4 regions of the Paenibacillus sp. CCS19 genome follow, and region 4 is predicted to be linked to each of the others. Evidence: riboswitches for the same ligand, from Rfam matches in the RefSeq annotation. Region 4 holds a riboswitch; each other region holds the start of a gene.
The links. A riboswitch is a leader RNA that binds a small molecule or an ion and turns the genes downstream of it on or off. The one in region 4 is predicted to bind ZMP and ZTP.

Region 1 (4,924 bases), on a different contig from region 4:
TGCGAATCTCCGAACAGCGGCGGATTACTTGAGCGAGCACCCATCGCTGAACGAATCCAGCATCATTGATCACCTTGAGAACTCGCGCAAGTCGAGCAGCTATTTCAACTCGCTCTTCTGGGTGGATACCGATGGCGTGGTCAAGAGCATCTCGCCTCCGGCCATTGCGTTGAAGGGTACCAAGCTTACGACACCAGCCTCTCAAGAAGCGCTTACATCACGGGCTTCTTATCTGTCGACGCCTTATGTGAGCACAACAGGACGTCTGATCATTCTAATGTCGGAACCAATCTTCGATGAAAATAATCAATATGAGGGATTCATCGGCGGGACCATCTATTTGCAAGAGAAAAATATTCTAAACACGATCTTCGGCAGCAATCTGGTCGAAGACAACGGCTCGTACTTCTATGTCGTCGATTCCAGCGGCAAGCTGATCTTCCACCCAGACCAGTCCCGACTAGCGGAAGATGTTTCACGCAATACGGTCGTACAGAACTTGATGCACGGTCAGACAGGCGAAGCCAAAGTCGTCAACCTGAAGGGCAGAACCTATCTTGCAGGTTATGCATCTGTACCCAATACCGGGTGGGGCATCGTCATGCAGTCGCCAGTCCAGACTGTCTATGAACAGCTCAACAGTCAGATTCGTTCGACGATCATCTACATGTCGCTGCCTTTCCTCATCATCATGCTGGCTGCCATGTATATTGCACGCAAGCTCGCGCTGCCTTTCGCCGCCCTCACGGACTATATTGGGCAAGCAGCAGGTACGAACGAGCTGCCTCCACCCGTGAGCCCGAACCACTGGAACCGCGAGGCGCATGTCCTATCGCAGACCGTCGTGCTTGCCGTCGAGACGCTGCGCAAGCAGTCCGAGGAGCTGTCGCATGCTGCCCACGTCGATCCGCTTACTGGGCTGATGAACCGGCGCGCGATGGAGGAAGTGTTGAGCGAATGGACCGCAACAAACGTTCCATTCGGCTTAATCATTATGGATCTCGACCGGTTCAAATGCGTCAACGATACGCTCGGGCATCAGATTGGCGATGAAGTGCTGAAATGTTTGGCCCAAGTCATGCAGCGGTCGGTCCGCTCCAGCGATATTTGCTGCCGTTTCGGCGGTGAAGAATTCGTCGCGCTGCTTCCACGTGTTACAGCTGACGAGGCATTCCGACTCGCGGAGCGAATCCGCAAAGCGATGGAGAAGGAACCGACGCCGGCTAACCGCGTCATTACGCTCTCGCTCGGCGTCGCCGTATCTTCGCAGCACGGCAGCGATTCGAGCACGCTGATTCGCCTAGCGGATGAGGCATTGTATGCAGCGAAGGAAGCTGGCCGCAATCGGACCATGATAGCTGCGCCGGGAAAAGACTCGGTTGATCAACGTTCCACGTGATTTAGCCGTTTTACCTCGTGACGATGGCAGGACAGCGTCGTGTACGCAACTAGGTACCGAGAGTCACATGCCCCTATGGACACAGCTTTCGTTGGAGTAAATGAGCGCATAGAAAAAGCGTTGCTGAGTCACTGAGCAACGCTTTTTTCTATGCGTCTATGTTATAGAAGGAGCCCCCCGCTAAGTGACCCAAATAATCTACTTCGCAGCCGCTCGTTCCGCCGAATCCACCGTATGCTTCAGCAGCGTTGCAATCGTGACCGGACCGACGCCCGCCGGCACTGGCGTGATCGCGCTCGCGCGCTCCGCGCAAGCTTCATAGTCGGCGTCGCCGACGTTGCCCTCATTGTAGCCTGCGTCGAGCACAACCGCTCCTGGCTTGATCCAATCGCCCTTCACGAACTTCGCCTTGCCGACGGCGGCAACAACGATGTCGCCGAGTCCAACAAGCTCGGGCAGTCCATTCGTCCGCGAGTGGCATGTTGTGACTGTCGCGTTGCGGTTAAGCAGCATCGCGGATACCGGCTTGCCGAGAATCGGGCTGCGGCCGATGACGACAGCATGTTTGCCTTCGATTGGAATATCGTAATAATCGAGAATCGCAATAATCGCAGCCGGCGTGCAGGACGGATACTGCGCGAAGCCGAAAGCATTTTGCGCAAAACCAAGCGTTGTTACGCCATCCACGTCCTTCTCGATCGCGATCGCCTCGAACGCCGCCCGCTCATCGATATGATGCGGCACCGGGTGCTGCAGCAGAATACCGTGCACGCTATCGTCCTCATTCAACTGCTGGATCGCCGCGATCAGCTGTTCCGTCGTCGTAGAAGACGGCAGGTCGACGCGAATCGAACGGATGCCGATGCGCTTGCACGCATTGCCCTTCATGCGGACGTACGTTGCCGATGACGGATCGTCGCCGACCAAGATTGTTGCAAGACAAGGCACAACGCCTTTCTCCGCCAGCCCCGCCACCCGTACCGCCAACTGCTCCTTGATATGCGCCGCCACTTTGTTTCCGTCGAGAATCAATGGTTCATTCATTCGTACGACATCCCTTCGTTTATCGGATAACAAACAAAAAGAGATAAGCGCATTAACTGCACTTATCTCTGCCCAGGCGTACGGCTTATTGCTACTACGTGCTTCCTCATGGTTCCCCATGCTCCGCCAGTCACACGCAGCGATTCAATTGTCTAACTATTCAATAGTTTATCAACGATTGTTCCGCACAGTCAACCGCTGTGGATGACGCGGTTTACAAATTGTGGGCCGAGTGTTATGGTGTCCGTAAAAGGGGGAACTGCCATGCACATCGACATTGCTATCGAATCCGATTATTCCTATATTCGCGAACGCGACCGCCATATTGCAGAGCATCTTATCCTTGCCAAAATAAAAGAAAAAGAAATCTACATCCTCCGCGACGAACACGGCTCCTATTTCGGCTGGATGCGATACGGCTACTTCTGGGACAATACACCCTTCATGAATTTGATTTGGTTGGATGAGCCCTTCCGAGGTTCGGGCATCGGCAGGCAAGTGGTCCTCCGCTGGGAAGCGGATATGAAGCAGCGCGGCCATACCTTCGTCATGACATCGACGCAAGCCGACGAAGGCGCACAGCACTTCTATCGCAAGCTGGGCTATCGGGATGCCGGATGCCTCGTGCTCGATACACAGCCGCTGGAGATTATCATGACCAAGACGCTGAGCTAAATCAATAACGCCTACAATTTGATGTTACACAATAAGGCTGTCCTATGCCGACCGACTCCCCCAGGATATCATCCTGCGTGAAGTCGGCCAGTGCATGGACAGCCTTTTGTATTGGGACAGCCTGCCTTCCGGCTCTCCCCTACTTACGATGCATCTTGAACTCCAGGAACAGCTCGTTGTAATGCGCGAGCATCCGCTTGCCCAAGTTGCGGTATACCTCGAGCTTCTCGGTCAGCTCCGGTGCCGGATAGAACCGTTCATCGCCCGAGATGTCTTCTGGCAGCAGTGCCAGCGCGTCCTTGTTCGGCGTCGAATAACCGACATACTCTGCATTCTGCGCCGCATGCTCCGGATCGAGCATGAAGTTCATGAACTTGTACGCACCTTCGATGTTGCGCGCCGTCTTCGGAATAACCATGTTATCGAACCACAAGTTCGAGCCTTCCTCTGGTACCACATAATCGAGGTTCTCATTCTCGCTCATAATCTCGGATGCGTCACCCGACCAGACGACGCCTACCGCTGCCTCTTCATTCGCGAGCAGCATCTTGATCTCATCGCCGACGATCGCTTTCACATTCGGCGTCAGTGTAGACAGCTTGCTCTTCGCTTCCTGCAGATGCGCTTCTTCCGTATCGTTGAGCGAGTAATGGAGGCTGTTCAAGCCGAAACCGATCACCTCGCGGGCACCGTCGACGAGCAGAATCTGATTGCGCAGCCGTTCATCCCATAGGTCGTTCCAGCTCTTAATCTGCCAGTCATCCAGCATGCTTGGGTTGTACACGATGCCGACCGTCCCCCAGAAGTACGGAATCGAATATTCATTATCCGGGTCGAACGACAAGTTGAGAAACCGCTCATCGATATGACTTAAGTTCGGCAGCTTGCTGTGGTCGATCGGGAGCAGCAGGTTTTCTTCTTTCATTTTGCTGATCGCATATTCCGAAGGGACGCTCACATCGAACGTGGTGCCGCCCTGCTCGATCTTCGTCATCATCGCTTCGTTCGAATCGAACGTCTGGTAGATGACCTTCAGACCGCTCTCCTCTTCGAACGCGGTGATCAGATCCGGGTCGATATAGTCGCCCCAGTTATAAATCGTAAGCGTATTGCTGCCCGCATACCCTTCCGAGGAGTTGAGCAGATGAGCACCGTACATAAGCGCAAAGGCGACTGCGAATACGGCAATGAACATTCGAACGAGCTGCTTCATTTCTGCACCTCCATTCCCGGCGGTCGGTTGCCTCGCTGATTAATGAAGTAATACCCGATCACGAGTACGATCGTGAATAGGAATATAAGCGTCGACAACGCGTTGATCGACAACGAGATCCCCTGCCTTGCACGGGAATAGATCTCGACAGCGAGCGTGGAGTAGCCGTTGCCCGTTACGAAGAACGTTACCGCGAAGTCGTCCAGCGAATACGTCAGCGCCATGAAGAAACCGGCGAAGATGCCCGGCCGAATGTACGGCAGCATAACCTTCGTGAGCACGTCCGTACGGCTGGCGCCAAGGTCGCGCGCAGCGTCGATCCACGTCGAGCTCATCTCCTCCAGCTTCGGCAGCACCATGATGACAACGATCGGGACGCTGAACGCGATATGCGCAAGCAGCACCGATACGAAGCCAAGCTTAATGCCGACGATCGTGAACAGAATGAGGAACGACGCGCCGATAATAACGTCCGGGCTGACAATAAGCACGTTGTTAAGCGCCAACAGCGTATTCTGCGTCCGGCGTCGTCTCACATGCTGAATCGCAAGGGCGCCAAGTACGCCTAATATCGTCGACAACGCCGAGGATAG
Region 2 (4,924 bases), on a different contig from region 4:
GCTCCTTCCAGTTACGGATCGCCTCCAAGGACTCCCAGTATGATACTGTAATTCCGAGTCTCTCTTCGTCGCGGTTGCTGCTCTCAACACCAAGAAATCCAGGTTGGCTCGAAGCAAGTTCAACCATCTTATCGGCCATCGCACCATAACCTAGGTCCCCGTCTGTCCGTTCGGATGTGAAAATCACCGCATAATACGGGGGTTGCGGCGTCTTTGCAATTCCGCTCATCGTATTCGTACCTCCTATGGATAGGTATAGAATGGTTGCACAGTACGCTTCGTACAACCTAACAAATCTACCATACGCTATCATCCTATGATAGACAAGCATCCAATAAGTGGTTTAACCTATCGCTTCAAATAAAGAAGAAATCCGTACTAATTATCAATGATAATTTCCCCTTCACCACTCGGTTCCTCGAAGCCGTTAATGAAGGTGGTTAGAAGCTCTTCCGTAATGGGAAAAGCAGCGTTCGCATCGAATCGCTCGCTGCGCACCTTAAGCCGTCGACGCAATTCGTCTGGAGGAACACGCAAGTAAAGCAGCCGCCAGCGTCCGCCGGCTTCTTCTATTAATTGCTTATATCGATCACGTTCACGACGATTCCAGAAGCTGGAGTCGACGATCACATGTTTCTTCGCTTGAATAAGTGCGATAAGTCGAGCAAACAGCCGTTGATGTGCGGCATCTAGCTTCGCTCGATACTGTTCAATCGGATAATCAACCCCGTACCGACCATAAGTCCGCCACACTTCCTCATCGATCGATAGTCGACTATAGCCCTGTTGTTCAGCTAACTGCTGCGACAGTGTAGTCTTCCCTGAACCAGCAATGCCGCACATTAGAATAACAACGGAATGATCGCCATCGCGCTCCCGATCGATAAGTTTCGCTAGATCAAGTGGTTCAGTCATGGTTGCTCGCTCCTTATTCATCCGAAATAGCCAGCTCTATCAGTTTATGGTCTATGATTGCAACTGCACCGATATCTGATGAATATGATATCGCTTACCGTCTGATTCGTCTCCTCGTACAGCTCCCTGCACACGCAATCCCTTGCTGATTCACCGGACTCGATTACGCCGCCGGGCAGCTCCCAGCTGCTGCGCCATTTGTTAAACATCATCAGCGATTTACCCTGGCATCTAACAACGATTAACGCATGCGTGAACGGTGCATCAAGCTCCCTAGTAGATAGCTCTGATTCGGATATCTTAATCAAATCCAGCAGTACATTGCCTTTGGCGTCCGTCACAATAGACATCGTATTTCCCTCCAGTTGCAAGAGTCGTTCTCGCGCTACTTTTAAACACGGATATCGCAGCAGCTCTGCTAGTCAGAATCTACACATTCTTATTTCGAATTTCGAGATGAACTTCCTCTGTTCGCACATCGATAAACTTTACGAGCAGCGAGATTTTGTTATCGGCATGCAGCCGTTCCCAGTAGTAATTGGCAGTGTCTTCGATGGAATCCCATAGCGGCACCTCGAAAGGCTCGCCTACGAACGGTTTCAGAACCCCGTTCTCTTCCGCACGGTACGTATGGATGCAATGTCCCATCCCTGATTTGAACGAGCTGTAATGATAGAATTGCCGCAAACATACTGCCGGATCATTATCATGCGTCTTCAGAATCGAGAGCGTATACGATTGGTTCGCAGTGTCGAGCATTGCAGAGATACGCGGCGTATAGTGCGGCGCATCAGGTTCGAACTCGCGTGTCATCAGCAGCTGTATGAACGTATTTCCTTGTTTGATGCCGTCATAGACGGTATCCGTCTGATCGCCATTGGTGACGATATGCATACCGTTCCAATCTCGTACTGGATAATAGATGATGAGCGACGGATCCTCCATCAGCGTTGGATCGAACGCCGAGTTCTTCACATGATTTCCTTCTCGCTCGAATACGCGGTTGCGGCTGTTCGCACTCCGTCCCATAATCCAGTACACCTGCACATAATGGGCTGCTGACGGTGTCTGGCCAACGATTAACGTTCTTCCCGGATATGGATTGGCGAATAACTGATCTGCTGACAATGTACATAACTCCTCTCGATTAGAAAACAAAAAGAGGCAAAGGGATCAATAACAATCCCTTTACCTCTGCCCAGGCGTCCGGCCGTTAACGCTATATGCTCCCCCATGGTTCCCCATGCTTCGCCAGTCACATAAACGTGTTAAGTTGTTTTTATTCTACTAATATCAACCCAATCATACAACCCTTTTTATCCTAACATCTTATCGAATCTCCCGAACAACATACTCATCAGTTGGGTCGGACCCGGCAAATGCGGATTAAACAAAAGGGTTATGGCTAGCGCTGTCGAGAATAACGTGATTCCCACAACGACCATTCTGCTTTTTTTCTGTTTACACTTCCGTAACTCCATGTATACAACGGCGGCTGAGATTACAATAATGCCGAAGATTGCTGCCGCTTTCAATGATTTTGCCTCCTAATTGAACAGTTAATAATGAACGCTTTGACCAGGCACACCTTGCGGATCTGTAGATTTCCCTGTACTTGTAATGAGGGTATCCACCTTTACCTCCACCTTCATGTTCTCGAGAATGGATTCCCAGTTCTCCTGCTGCGACTTCCATTTCCTTGGGTAATGTCGACGAAACTCGATCGCGAAACCGTAAAAGTCGGTTTTCAATTGTTTCTGAGAAAGCATCAGGGCATCGTTCGCTAATTCAGTAAGCTTATTCTTCCACTGTTTCTCTACCATCGTGTTCATTTGTGGATCGGCAATCGATTTTGACGTTGTATTCAATACAACCTCTCCCTTCGCGTCCACTTTGATTTTCATGCTCCATTTGTTGTTCGCGATCTTCGGAGTCAGCGTAGTCCTCAAGGAGATAAGTCGGATCGAAATAGCTCCTTTGTTCCCTTCTAAGTCTATCGGCATGATGATGTTATTAAGCTGATTAAGGAGTAATAATACGCCAACGCTCATCGGTTCGGTCACCGTTTTCACATATCGATCCTCTTTGATCAAACTAAGGCCTCTCACATAAGGATCGCTTATGAATTTATTTTGTCCTGACGTAGGCGACAGAATGAGCATTCGCGATAGAACGGCGGATCGACTGGGACCTTCAATGCGCTGCGCGAGGTTCAAGACGGTTACGCGCGTTCCCAGCTTCATATTGCCCATCTCCCGCAACGATTCAGCTGAGCTTCGCTCCAGCGGAGGAAGCAGCGCAAGGATGTCCCTTGCTTTCTTATCGGTAGAAAATACATAGGCATGCTCTCGGATTTGGGTATACCGAAGAAAGAAATCAAGATATTGGCGCAATCCTTGTTTAGAGGCCTGTTCGCTAATCACAATGACCTCGCAATGACCCCAGAACACGTTGCGTGAAACTTTACGCTGCAGTCTGTTCATCGCTTCAGCCACATTGCTCCCTACTGCAGTGCGTATCATGGTTAAACCGCTTTGACTGGCTTCGCTCGAAGCGCTTCCGCCCATTCCGCTTCCTGCCTTGCGAGGAATAAAGATCTGAGCGGTCAATTCGACTTGGTCTCCTCTGGTATCGACGCCTGTTGCAAGTATAATGGCCAGATCATTGACTTCTATTCGATCCCAGCATCCCCCAAGTACCAGAAAGCTGAGTAAGGTCAGCGCTTGAGAAGTCCGTTTCCATCTCGACTTTGCAGAAACTGTCTTAGACTCACTCCTTTTACGCTTCTTCATAGGTCATTAACCTCCTCCCCCCTTCAACAGCTTCCTCACCAAGGCACAACCGTATAGAAGTGAAGGAAAACCGAAGAGGAACATTAAGGTATATAGATTACCGGAGACGCTTAACAGCTTAGCCACGTCCGGATGACCGGATACGACCCAGTAAGAATAGGCCAAACATAAGAATGATAATGGTGCCACAACAGGTTTATAGTCATTTAAACCGAACCATTCAGCCGTCGTTGTCGAGAAGATGTAAAGAAATACGGAGATTTTGACGAAAATACCGAAGATCCACACCGCTATGATGACAGCTTCAATATGCTGCAGAAAGTCAGCGATGGTAATGTATCTCGCAGCAATCAACATAGGAAATGCAAAGCTGTCCGTTAGATCGCCAATCAGGAACAAACAAACTAGATTGGTGACGATCATGGTTATGGTTGTAAACAACAAAGAACCAATCATCGCTTTGCCGAGTTTGCGTTTACGGTTGACATAAGGAAGCAGGAAAGCGATCACGATATACTCGCTGAACCATGCAGCAGGCGGTATGCTGCCGAGCATGGAAGGAAGCGGTCCATCCTCGAACACCGGAAGAAGCTCTTGCGGTTTCAGCTCTTTGATCAGCAGAAGAAATGTAAGGAGCAATAGAGCAGTGATGATGGTCACGAATATTTGCGAGGTTCGGCCTACAACCTCTATCCCAAGGCGAACATTTAGCGCACATACAATAACCATCGTCCCCATCACGACGAATAATGGCGTGCGCGGCAAAGCGTTGTTAACGATAAATTCGCCATACTCTCTAATAATCAGTCCCGTCAGATGCGGCAGGTAGAAAAGGTAAGCGAGTCCGAATATTTTGCCTGGAAGCCATCCCAATATTTGCATACTGGTTTGAAGCATCGTCATATCAGGATATAATCGATGAATGCCTAGACTTATCCCTATAACGACAAGCCCTATGAAAGATCCCCACAATGGCGAAAGCCACATATCGTGCCCTGCATAATGCATGGTCATACTTGGAGCGGATAGGATAGAAGTTGCAAGTATGGTCGGCAGCAGCAGAATCGCTAGTTGAAATTCAGAAATTCGCCCCTTATCGGTAATCATGCGTACCCCCTCCTCCACTTGAGCATAACAGTCACTCGTTTACCTAATTTGCGTGTTCCTCCAAATCATGACTCCATCGGACATTGTTAACCTTGTGCGCATTGGCTGGC
Region 3 (4,924 bases), on a different contig from region 4:
GACAGCAGCACCGTGCCGCGTCCGAAGTTCGAAGCATGCAGGAACGGGTAATACGTCGTCTGCAGCCAGAGATCGCCGCCCGTATCGGTCATGATCGGTGCGATCGTATTGATGAGCTGCGCGAGGCAGGCCATCTTCACGCGGTCGGCGTTCTTGAGGATCGTAATGATGTAGCAGCCTACTGCCAGCGCGTCCTCATGCGTATATACATCCTCGAATTCAGGCGGCGCAATCTGCCAGCGCTCGTCTGCACGGCTCGAACCGATCGAGTTCCATACATTCCATTCGTCGAGCGACAGCATGAGCTTCTTCTTGGAGCGCTTCTTCGCTTGGATGTAGTCGGCGATCGAAGCGACGCTGCTGATGAAGGCATCCAGATCAAGCGAGCTCGCCAGGAAGTTCGCCGTATTGTTGTTGTTATTATTGTAATAAGCATGCAGCGACAGGAAATCAACTTGATCGTAGCACAGGTCCAGTACGGTCGCTTCCCATTCTGCGAAGGTGGACATGCCTCTCGACGAGCTGCCGCATGCGACAAGCTCAATCGATGGATCGACCCAGCGCATCACTTTGGCTGTCTCGTTCGCGAGACGGCCGTATTCATATGCCGTCTTCGCACCAATCTGCCAAGGACCGTCCATTTCGTTGCCGAGGCACCAGGTTTTGAAATTATGAGGATCGCGGTAGCCATGCGAGATACGCAGGTCGCTCCAATAGGAGCCGGATGGATGGTTGCAATATTCCACGAGATTGCGCGCTGCGTCGATGCCGCGCGTACCGAGGTTAACCGCCATCATGACTTCCGTGCCTGCAAGCTTCGCCCAATCGGCGAATTCGTTCGTACCTACTTCATTCGTCTCCGTCGTCCACCAAGCGAGCTCGAGCAGACGTTTACGCTCCGACTTCGGTCCAACGCCGTCTTCCCAGTTGTAGCCGGACACGAAGTTGCCGCCTGGATAGCGAATGATTGGCACATTGAGTGCGCGAATAGCTTCGAGGGCATCCTGACGGAAGCCGTTGGCGTCAGCCGTTGGATGGCCTGGATCGTAGATGCCGCCATATACAGCGCGTCCTAAGTGTTCGATGAACGAACCGTATACGCGTGGGTCGACAGCTGCGACCGTGAAATTCTTATCAATAAGCATAGTGGATCGAATCGCCATTGATGAAACCCCCTAATGTAGAATTAAGTAATTATCAAATCCAGTAAACGTTGTCATTCTACTATATTCGTATCATAATAGGGATATCGAATACAATCTTAATGTTTAGGATTCACATAATACGAAATTCTACACAGGTGGTGAGCAGATGCAGCTGACAACGAGTTCGGATTCACTGCGCGTCTATGAAGCGTTAGCGAGCGAAGTCCGATTGCTAATCATTGATAAATTGTTTGAACGGGAACGGCATGTGAAGGAGCTGGCTGCCGAGCTTTACTTGAGCAGCGCCGTCGTCAGCGGTCATATTCGCAAGCTGGAGGAAGCCGGCATCGTCGGGAGCAAAATGAAACGGATTGAGGGGGGAACGTACAAGTACTGCTACGTGAAGGCGGAGTTTATGCAGATCAAGCTGTCGCCGGATGCGCCAGCATCGTTAAGCGTTCGAGAGCTGTCGATTCCGATCGGTCATTACACCGATTATGAAGCTATACCGACATGCGGAATCGCGACGGCGAACGCGATGATCGGCGAATATGATCAGCCGGTCTGCTTCATGGATCCGGAGCGGGTGAACGCGGGCATTCTATGGATGGCGAAGGGCTGGGTCGAGTACAAAATCCCGAATTACTTGTATAAGGACCAGCGTCTGCATGAGATCGAAATCTCGCTTGAGATCGGATCGGAAGCGCCGCGCGTCAATGAGCATTGGCCATCCGACATCCGATTTTACTTCAATGGCAAGCCGCTCGGCGTATGGACGAGCCCGGGCGATTTCGGGAAGACGAGAGGCCGGTTAACCCCGGAATGGTGGCAGTCGGATGTAAATCAATATGGACTGCTGAAGGTGCTTCGCATTAAAGAGTCAGGCACGTATGTGGACGGACTGAAGGTGTCCGATGTGGGATTGTCCGACATTGAGACGAGCGCAATGAACTGGACGTTCCGAATCGCTGCGGAAGACACCGGCCGAGGACGAGGCGGACTTACATTGTATGGCCGAAGCTTCGGCAACTACAATCAAGATATGATCGTTCGCAGCTACTATACGTAAGTGTCATGTAGAGATAAATAATAGCTTGCATCCTAATGAATAATCGGACTACAATAAAGTAAATAAATGGGATGTGCGACTGGCGTAAACGTGGAAAACCACGAGGGAGCACATCGTTAGCAAGCCGTACGCCTGGGCAAAGTACTTGGACAATATGTCGGAGTGCTTTTTTTATTTGCTGAAAGGAGTATATAACAATGGAGCTTGATCTTCGATATGGAATGAACCCCCATCAAAAGAAGGCAAAGTTATACGCGAACCCAGGCAAATTGCCGATTAAGGTGTTGAATGGTGAAGCGAGTTATATTAACTTACTAGATGCATTAAACGCATTCCAACTTGTTTGCGAGCTTAGAAGAAGTATAGGCAAGCCCGCGGCAGCCTCGTTTAAACATGTCAGTCCGGCAGGCGCAGCGGTATATTCCCCGTTATGCGAATCGCTGGTCCAATCTTATTTTGTGGAAGGGCTGGAATTGTCTCCTCTAGCTGTTGCTTATGCAAGAGCCAGAGGCGCGGACCGTATGTCGTCTTTTGGAGATTGTGCGGCTTTCAGCGACCCGGTTGATGTGACGGTAGCGGAATTACTTAAGAAAGAGGTTTCGGATCTTATCGTTGCACCGGGTTATGACAAGGATGCGCTTGCGCTGCTGCGAAAGAAAAAGAATGGGAATTACCTTATCATTGAGATAGATCCAGACTATAGGCCAGAGCGGATTGAAAGAAGATCTGTGTTCGGGATAACGCTTGAACAAGAACGAAATGATGTAGCGATTTCGGATCAACACCTTAAGAACATTGTAACAACGGAACAATGGATTCCTGACCATGCTAAGAGAGATTTGCTTGTCGCACTAATAACGCTCAAATATTCACAGTCCAACTCCGTTTGTTTGGCGAAAGACGGCCAAACCATTGGAATTGGTACGGGACAGCAATCAAGAATCCATTGTACGAGACTCGCAGCTGAGAAAGCGGATAATTGGTGGCTAAGACAACATCCGATTATACATGAGATGAGATTTCGTGCAGGAATATCGCGTGCTGAAATCAATAATGCGATTGATGGTTGGACGAATGAACATGGTTCAAATGCAGAAGAGATACGATGGAGACAATATTACCAGACAGTGCCAGAACGATTGAGCCAATCTGCCAAGCAGCAATGGCTTGCAGGTCTTAAGGAGGTTTCGTACGCTTCCGATGCCTTGCTGCCCTTCCGAGATAATGTTGACCGCGCTGCCCGGAGCGGAGTCAGATACCTGGTGCAGACCGGTAGTTCAACAAGAGATGAACAAGTGGTTGAAGCGGCCAATGAATATGGAATGGTGATGGCTTATTCAGGTGTTCGGTTGTTCCATCACTAGAATGATTAGCGGAAGCTGAGGGCCTGCATTTTCGGTCCGAAGCTGCCGCTTGTTTCTTTTACAGCCGCTAATGAACCATTTTCAACCGATCAACCAGATTCCGATTTTGCCTCCAATCAGCGAGTTTCTGCCCCGCAGCAACTGCCCTCGCCGTGTATCGTAACCCCTCGTTCATGCTTGTCCCCGGTCATTACCCTCCCAGCCTCTCGATAGCTCAATCCCAGTCGTACCAAGGGTTTCGGAATTCGGATAGCGCCTCAGAAAAGAGTCTATTGTGCCGCCTGCCCCCCTCTGTCGTATAGTGTGGTTATTCGATCCGAGAACGCCACAGAGAGAAGGGATGCGCATGGAACAAAGCACTACGGCAACGAGTTCCAAGACAACCAGCACGAATACGCCTCAAGTCGTTAAACGCCGGCCGGCAACGGGAATATGGAAAGATCATCAATTATACTTTCTGCTCCTCCTGCCGATTGCCTACTTTATTTTATTCAAATATGTGCCGATGTACGGCGCAGCGATCGCCTTTCAGGATTACAGCATTTTCAAAGGCGTATCGGGCAGCGAGTGGATCGGGTTCGAGAACTTCCGCGAGTTGTTCGCGATGAGTCAGTTCTATGAGGTGGTGCGAAACACGCTGCTGCTGAACCTGCTTGATCTCGTCTTCTCCTTCCCGGCTCCGATTATACTCGCGCTGCTGCTGAATGAACTGCGAGTGATGTGGTTTAAGAAAACAGCGCAGACGCTGCTGTATTTGCCGCATTTTATATCGTGGATCATTATCGGCGGTCTCGTGTATCAGATGTTCTCGAACAGCGGCGGCCTGGTGAACAACATGATCACCTCGCTGGGCTTCGATTCCGTTCCGTTCTTAACCGAGAAGAACCACTGGCTGCTCGTCTACTTAGGGACAGGCATCTGGCAGAGCGCCGGCTGGGGAACGATCATCTATCTGGCTGCGCTGACGGGCATCAACAAAGAGTTGTACGAGGCGTCGGAGGTGGACGGCGCAGGCCGATTGAAGAAAATGTGGCATATTACGCTGCCGGGCATTCGCTCCACGATCGTCGTCATGCTCATCATGCAGCTGGGCCATATTATGACGATCGGATTTGAACGTCCGTTCGTCATGGGCAACGATCTCGTCAAAGATTATTCCGAGGTTATCAGTACGTTCGTCTACAAAGCAGGTCTGCAATCCGCGCAATTCTCGCTCGCAACAGCGATGGGCTTATTCCAGGCGCTAGTTGGCTTAGTGTTCGTCGTCGCGTCCAATGCGATTGCGAAGAAGTTCGGGGAACAAGGCATATGGTAGGGGGCAAGGGGATGACCAACAATAAGGCGCT
Region 4 (4,924 bases):
GTCGCGGTGCGCATGCCGCAGCATGATATCGCGCTGCGGTTGATCGCGGCAGCGAACTGTCCAGTCGCTGCGCCCAGCGCGAACCGGTCGGGCCGACCGAGCCCGACGCTCGCGGACCATGTCCGCGAGGATCTGGACGGCCGGATCGACGGGCTCGTCGATGGCGGCCCGACGGGCGTAGGCCTGGAGTCGACCGTCGTCATGACGGAGGCTCCTGGCGTCGTACGCATTTTGCGCCCAGGCGGCATTACAGCAGAGCAGCTGCAAGAGGTTGTGCCGACCGTGCTGTTGGATGAGACACTGGCGGGACTAGGCAACGTCCAAGCTGTCGAAGCTGTTGCCCAAGCTGCAGCGCCTGATCAATCCCAATCAGCGCCGCGCTCGCCTGGCATGAAGTACGCGCACTACGCGCCGCGCGGCACTATGCTGCTGGTCAGCGGCGAGGCGGATGCGGTACTCGATTATATTCAGCGCGAGGTAGATGCAGCGTCCGCGAGAGGTGAAGTCACGGGCGTACTTACGTACGAGGAGCACCAGAACTCTTTTGCAGCGGATGAGGTTGTCGTCTGCGGCAGTCTTGAGAAGCTGGAGACGGCTGCTCAAGGGTTGTATGCAGCGCTGCGCGAATTTGACGTAAGGGGCGTGGAACGCATCTGGGCAGAAGCGTGCCCAAGCGATGGCATCGGGCTTGCGCTTATGAATCGAATGGCCAAAGCGGCTGCAAACCAGATCGTTTACGTTTGACAACTTTAACCGAATAATGATTAATGATCACGCAATGTGAACATGAACACCCGCTCGTCCGCATAAAGTGTACAAGAATGCGGCTTGCGGGGAGAGATGAATGTGCATTTGGAAGCGGGTATGGGTGCTGGCCAGCTGTTAACGCTGCTTATTATGGCGATTGCGCTGGGAATGGACGCTTTTTCGCTTGGCGTCGGCATCGGGATGAGAGGAATACGGCTGCGTCGCATTGCCGTACTAAGCACCATTATTGCGTTGTTTCATATGCTGATGCCATTGCTGGGAATGTTCGCGGGACAGTATGTAAGCGGGCTGCTCGGCGATGTGGCGACGCATGCGGCAGGTGTTCTTCTTCTGCTGCTAGGCGGGCATATGGTGTACAACTCATTCAAGGGCGGGAGCGGCAGTGCGTCGTCAATCAACCACAGCTCGTTCTGGGGAATGTTGATATTCGCCTTCAGCGTCAGCATTGACTCGTTCTCGGTAGGCGTCTCGCTTGGCATGTTCGCGCTGGATGTTATGCTTACGGTGCTCATGTTCGGCCTTGCAGGCGGCATCATGTCGGTGCTCGGTCTGCTGCTAGGACGCAGCGCCAGCCGGACGCTTGGCGATTATGGCGAGGCATGCGGCGGCGTCATCCTGCTCACATTCGGTCTATTGTTCGTGTTCTAAATGGAAGGGAGCATGACTTGCCTTGAAACGGATATTGTTCGTATGCACCGGCAACACTTGCCGGTCGCCGATGGCGGAAGCTATTATGCGCGACAGAGCGGCGCGGCGCTCGCTGGACATTGAGGTCCGCTCGGCAGGCGTCTCGACCGTGGATGGGATGGCTGTGTCAGCGAATGCGGCTGAGACGCTCAGGCGCAAGCAGATTGCCCATAACGGCACTAGCCGGGCTATCGCTGAGTCTGCGGTGCAGTGGGCGGACTTGATTCTTACGATGACCGCCTCGCACAAACGCAGCTTGATCGGACGTTTCCCTAGCGCGATGGAGAAGACGCATACGCTGCTCGAATACGCAGTGCTGGACGAGCAGATGGCGTCGGATTTGGCTGAGCTGGAACGATTATATACGGAATGGCAGATGAAGCAGGCGCTTGGGCAGACAGGGACGGATGAGGACCGGGCTCGAATGCTGGAGCTGGAGCGCAGAATACCGAGCTTCGACATCGAGGATCCGTTTGGAGGGCCGCTGCATGTCTATGAGAGCGCCGCGGCACAGATCGAGGCTGCAGTGGAGAAGCTGCTCGATAAGTTTACGGCGGACGGTCGATGATAACGCTGCCGCCCGAGAAGATGCGCAGTTGTGCTGATTAATGGGCGGTAGAGGATTGATTTTGACCGCTGAATCGGGTATGATGAAATCAAATTTAACGGTTTCCGATGTAACTGGCGACGAAGTGGGATACCACGGTGGAGCATCGGAATATACGGCCGGTCGCCTGGGCAAAGAGCATCGCGTGATGAGCGCGTTATGCTCTTTTTTGCTTTTTAGCAGCGTAATTGGAATGTCGATAGGTGTCGTGTAATGCAGGCAAATTAGGTATAATAAATGCGGACTGGTTTTCTGTAAATAGACTTATGAACGCGTATATCCCGCCGGATGACGGCGAGGCTATCGCAAAACCAAAGCGTATGCTTTCGAAGCAGCATTTGCTGCACATTCCGCCGAATGGCGGCGGAGGCTATCGCAAAACCTTAAGGAGGATTCCACCACCATGAAAATTTCGATTGGGGCCGACCACGGCGGTTACCGCTTGAAAGACATTTTGGTTCCGTTCATCGAATCGCTCGGCCACGAAGTAACGGACGTCGGCTGCAGCTGCGACCAATCGGTCGACTACCCGGACTATGCGCTTCCAGTATGCGAAGCGGTAGCAAGCGGCCAAGCCGACCGCGGCATTCTCATCTGCGGCACTGGCATCGGCATGTCGATCGCAGCGAACAAGGTTCGCGGCATCCGCTGCGCGCTCGTGCACGATATGTTCTCGGCGCAAGCGACGCGCGATCACAACGATACGAACGTGCTGGCAATGGGCGAGCGCGTAGTCGGTCCTGGCGTAGCGCAGGAGATTATCCGCATCTGGCTCGAAACGCCGTTCTCCAATGGCGAGCGCCATGTTGGCCGCATCAGTAAAGTGAATGAGATCGAAGCAAAATACGCAGCGAAAGCTTAAAACAGCATTCGCACGGGAGGCATAACGATGAGCGAAGTCGATGGTGTATTTGACAGCCGGCAGGCATCTGTCGTTGAGCAGGCGGTGCAGACCATTGTCAGCGAGCTGGTGACAGCAGGCGGCATCAAGCATGGCCAGCTTGTCGTCATCGGGTGCAGCACGAGCGAAGTGCTGGGCAAGCGCATCGGCACGTCGGGCACGACCGACGCTGCGGCAGCGATATTCGCTGGCGTGGAGGCGGTCCGTCGGCAGGTCGGATTTTATCCCGTGTATCAATGCTGTGAACATCTGAACCGCGCGCTCGTCTTGGATCGTGCTGCGGCGGAGCGCTTCGGGTTGGATGAAGTCGCTGCTGTGCCGGTGCCGAAGGCGGGCGGTTCGATGGCGGCTTATGCGTATCGTCATTTGAACGATGCCGTATTAGTGGAGTCGGTTCGTGCCCATGCGGGCGTCGATATCGGCGACACGTTCATCGGGATGCATCTGCGTCCGGTGGCAGTTCCGGTTAGACCGACGATTCGCTCGATCGGACAGGCGAATGTGACAATGGCCTACAGCCGGCCGAAGCTGATTGGCGGTGCGCGGGCTGTTTATGCGTTGGATGATCAGGCCGAGCCGGAGCGTCCGGGCGGCACCTGCGAGTAACCTTGCACAATGCGAGCAACTCCTGCAACTCCAACAATTGCGTTCAACCATGCGGGCAACCGCTTGTGAATATAGCAGTACCAATATGCTGAAGGAGGATTTTATCCTATGGAAAATTTGCGTAAACAAGATCCAGAAATCGTGAAAGCACTTGGCCTCGAGCTGCAGCGTCAACGTGACAACATCGAGCTGATCGCATCGGAGAACATCGTAAGTGAGGCAGTACTCGAAGCAATGGGTACGGTTCTGACGAACAAATATGCAGAAGGCTACCCAGGCAAACGCTACTATGGCGGCTGTGAGCATGTTGATATCGCTGAGGATATCGCGCGTAATCGCGCGAAAGAACTGTTCGGTGCAGAGCACGCGAACGTTCAGCCTCACTCCGGCGCACAAGCGAACATGGCTGTTTACCTTGCATGCCTCAACCCAGGCGATACGGTTCTTGGTATGAACCTGGCGCATGGCGGCCACTTGACGCACGGCAGCCCGGTTAACGCATCCGGTCTCCTATATAACTTCGTACCTTACGGCGTACAAGAAGACTCCTTCACGATCGACTATGAAGAAGTTCGCAAGCTTGCTTTCAAACACCGTCCTCGTCTGATCGTTGCTGGCGCAAGTGCATACCCGCGCATTATCGATTTCGAGAAGCTTGGCCAAATCGCTCAAGACGTAGGCGCGCTGTTCATGGTTGACATGGCTCACATCGCGGGCCTCGTTGCAGCAGGTTTGCACCCAAGCCCAGTACCGCACGCGCACTTCGTAACGACGACGACGCACAAAACGCTTCGCGGTCCTCGCGGCGGCATGATCCTCTGCCGTAAGCCATGGGCTGCAGCGATCGATAAAGCGGTATTCCCAGGCTCCCAAGGCGGCCCGCTCATGCACATCATCGCTGCTAAGGCGGTTGCATTCGGCGAAGCGCTCCAGCCTTCGTTCAAAGAATACGGCAAGAACGTTGTCGATAACGCTCGCGTTCTCGCTGACGCGCTTGTTGGCCACGGTCTGAACCTCGTATCCGGCGGTACGGACAACCACCTGATGCTGATTGACCTTCGCAACCTCGGCATTACGGGTAAAGAAGCAGAGCACGTACTCGACTCCGTTCAAATTACGTGTAACAAGAACGCGATTCCGTTCGACCCTACGAGCCCATTCGTAACGAGCGGTATTCGTATCGGTACGCCAGCAGCTACGGCTCGCGGCATGAACACGGAAGCCATGAAAGTTATTGCTGACGTTATCGCCATGACGTTGAAGAATCCGAAGGACGAAGCGGTTCTGGCAGAAGCGCGCGCGAAAGTTCAAGCGCTGACGGCACAATATCCGCTGTACCCAGGCATGGCTTACTA

Region 1: linked by a shared signal. The riboswitch ahead of SBI19_RS16320 (bifunctional 5,10-methylenetetrahydrofolate dehydrogenase/5,10-methenyltetrahydrofolate cyclohydrolase) and the one ahead of rpiB (ribose 5-phosphate isomerase B) in region 4 are both predicted to bind ZMP and ZTP.
Region 2: linked by a shared signal. The riboswitch ahead of SBI19_RS01985 (IMP cyclohydrolase) and the one ahead of rpiB (ribose 5-phosphate isomerase B) in region 4 are both predicted to bind ZMP and ZTP.
Region 3: linked by a shared signal. The riboswitch ahead of SBI19_RS12025 (phosphoribosylaminoimidazolecarboxamide formyltransferase) and the one ahead of rpiB (ribose 5-phosphate isomerase B) in region 4 are both predicted to bind ZMP and ZTP.

Annotation. Positions count from the first base shown of each region.
Region 1 covers NZ_BTCK01000022.1:96,381-101,304, reverse strand. The annotation lists gene SBI19_RS16325 (sensor domain-containing diguanylate cyclase) at 1-1,399, shown strand, start outside; gene SBI19_RS16320 (bifunctional 5,10-methylenetetrahydrofolate dehydrogenase/5,10-methenyltetrahydrofolate cyclohydrolase) at 1,598-2,443, opposite strand; ZMP/ZTP riboswitch at 2,507-2,587, opposite strand; gene SBI19_RS16315 (GNAT family N-acetyltransferase) at 2,708-3,118, shown strand; gene SBI19_RS16310 (ABC transporter substrate-binding protein) at 3,258-4,331, opposite strand; gene SBI19_RS16305 (ABC transporter permease) at 4,328-4,924, opposite strand, start outside.
Region 2 covers NZ_BTCK01000001.1:411,924-416,847, reverse strand. The annotation lists gene SBI19_RS02000 (antibiotic biosynthesis monooxygenase family protein) at 1-229, opposite strand, end outside; gene SBI19_RS01995 (P-loop nucleotide/nucleoside kinase family protein) at 379-915, opposite strand; gene SBI19_RS01990 (NUDIX domain-containing protein) at 960-1,265, opposite strand; gene SBI19_RS01985 (IMP cyclohydrolase) at 1,345-2,043, opposite strand; ZMP/ZTP riboswitch at 2,105-2,184, opposite strand; gene SBI19_RS01980 (Ger(x)C family spore germination protein) at 2,475-3,707, opposite strand; gene SBI19_RS01975 (GerAB/ArcD/ProY family transporter) at 3,714-4,814, opposite strand; gene SBI19_RS01970 (spore germination protein) at 4,858-4,924, opposite strand, start outside.
Region 3 covers NZ_BTCK01000014.1:47,263-52,186, reverse strand. The annotation lists gene arfA (arabinosylfuranosidase ArfA) at 1-1,163, opposite strand, end outside; gene SBI19_RS12030 (ArsR/SmtB family transcription factor) at 1,312-2,214, shown strand; ZMP/ZTP riboswitch at 2,280-2,359, shown strand; gene SBI19_RS12025 (phosphoribosylaminoimidazolecarboxamide formyltransferase) at 2,412-3,578, shown strand; gene SBI19_RS12020 (ABC transporter permease) at 3,925-4,893, shown strand; gene SBI19_RS12015 (carbohydrate ABC transporter permease) at 4,905-4,924, shown strand, end outside.
Region 4 covers NZ_BTCK01000005.1:65,905-70,828, forward strand. The annotation lists gene SBI19_RS06090 (L-threonylcarbamoyladenylate synthase) at 1-744, shown strand, start outside; gene SBI19_RS06095 (manganese efflux pump MntP) at 841-1,416, shown strand; gene SBI19_RS06100 (low molecular weight protein arginine phosphatase) at 1,439-2,023, shown strand; ZMP/ZTP riboswitch at 2,123-2,202, shown strand; gene rpiB (ribose 5-phosphate isomerase B) at 2,466-2,924, shown strand; gene SBI19_RS06110 (TIGR01440 family protein) at 2,952-3,569, shown strand; gene SBI19_RS06115 (serine hydroxymethyltransferase) at 3,678-4,924, shown strand, end outside.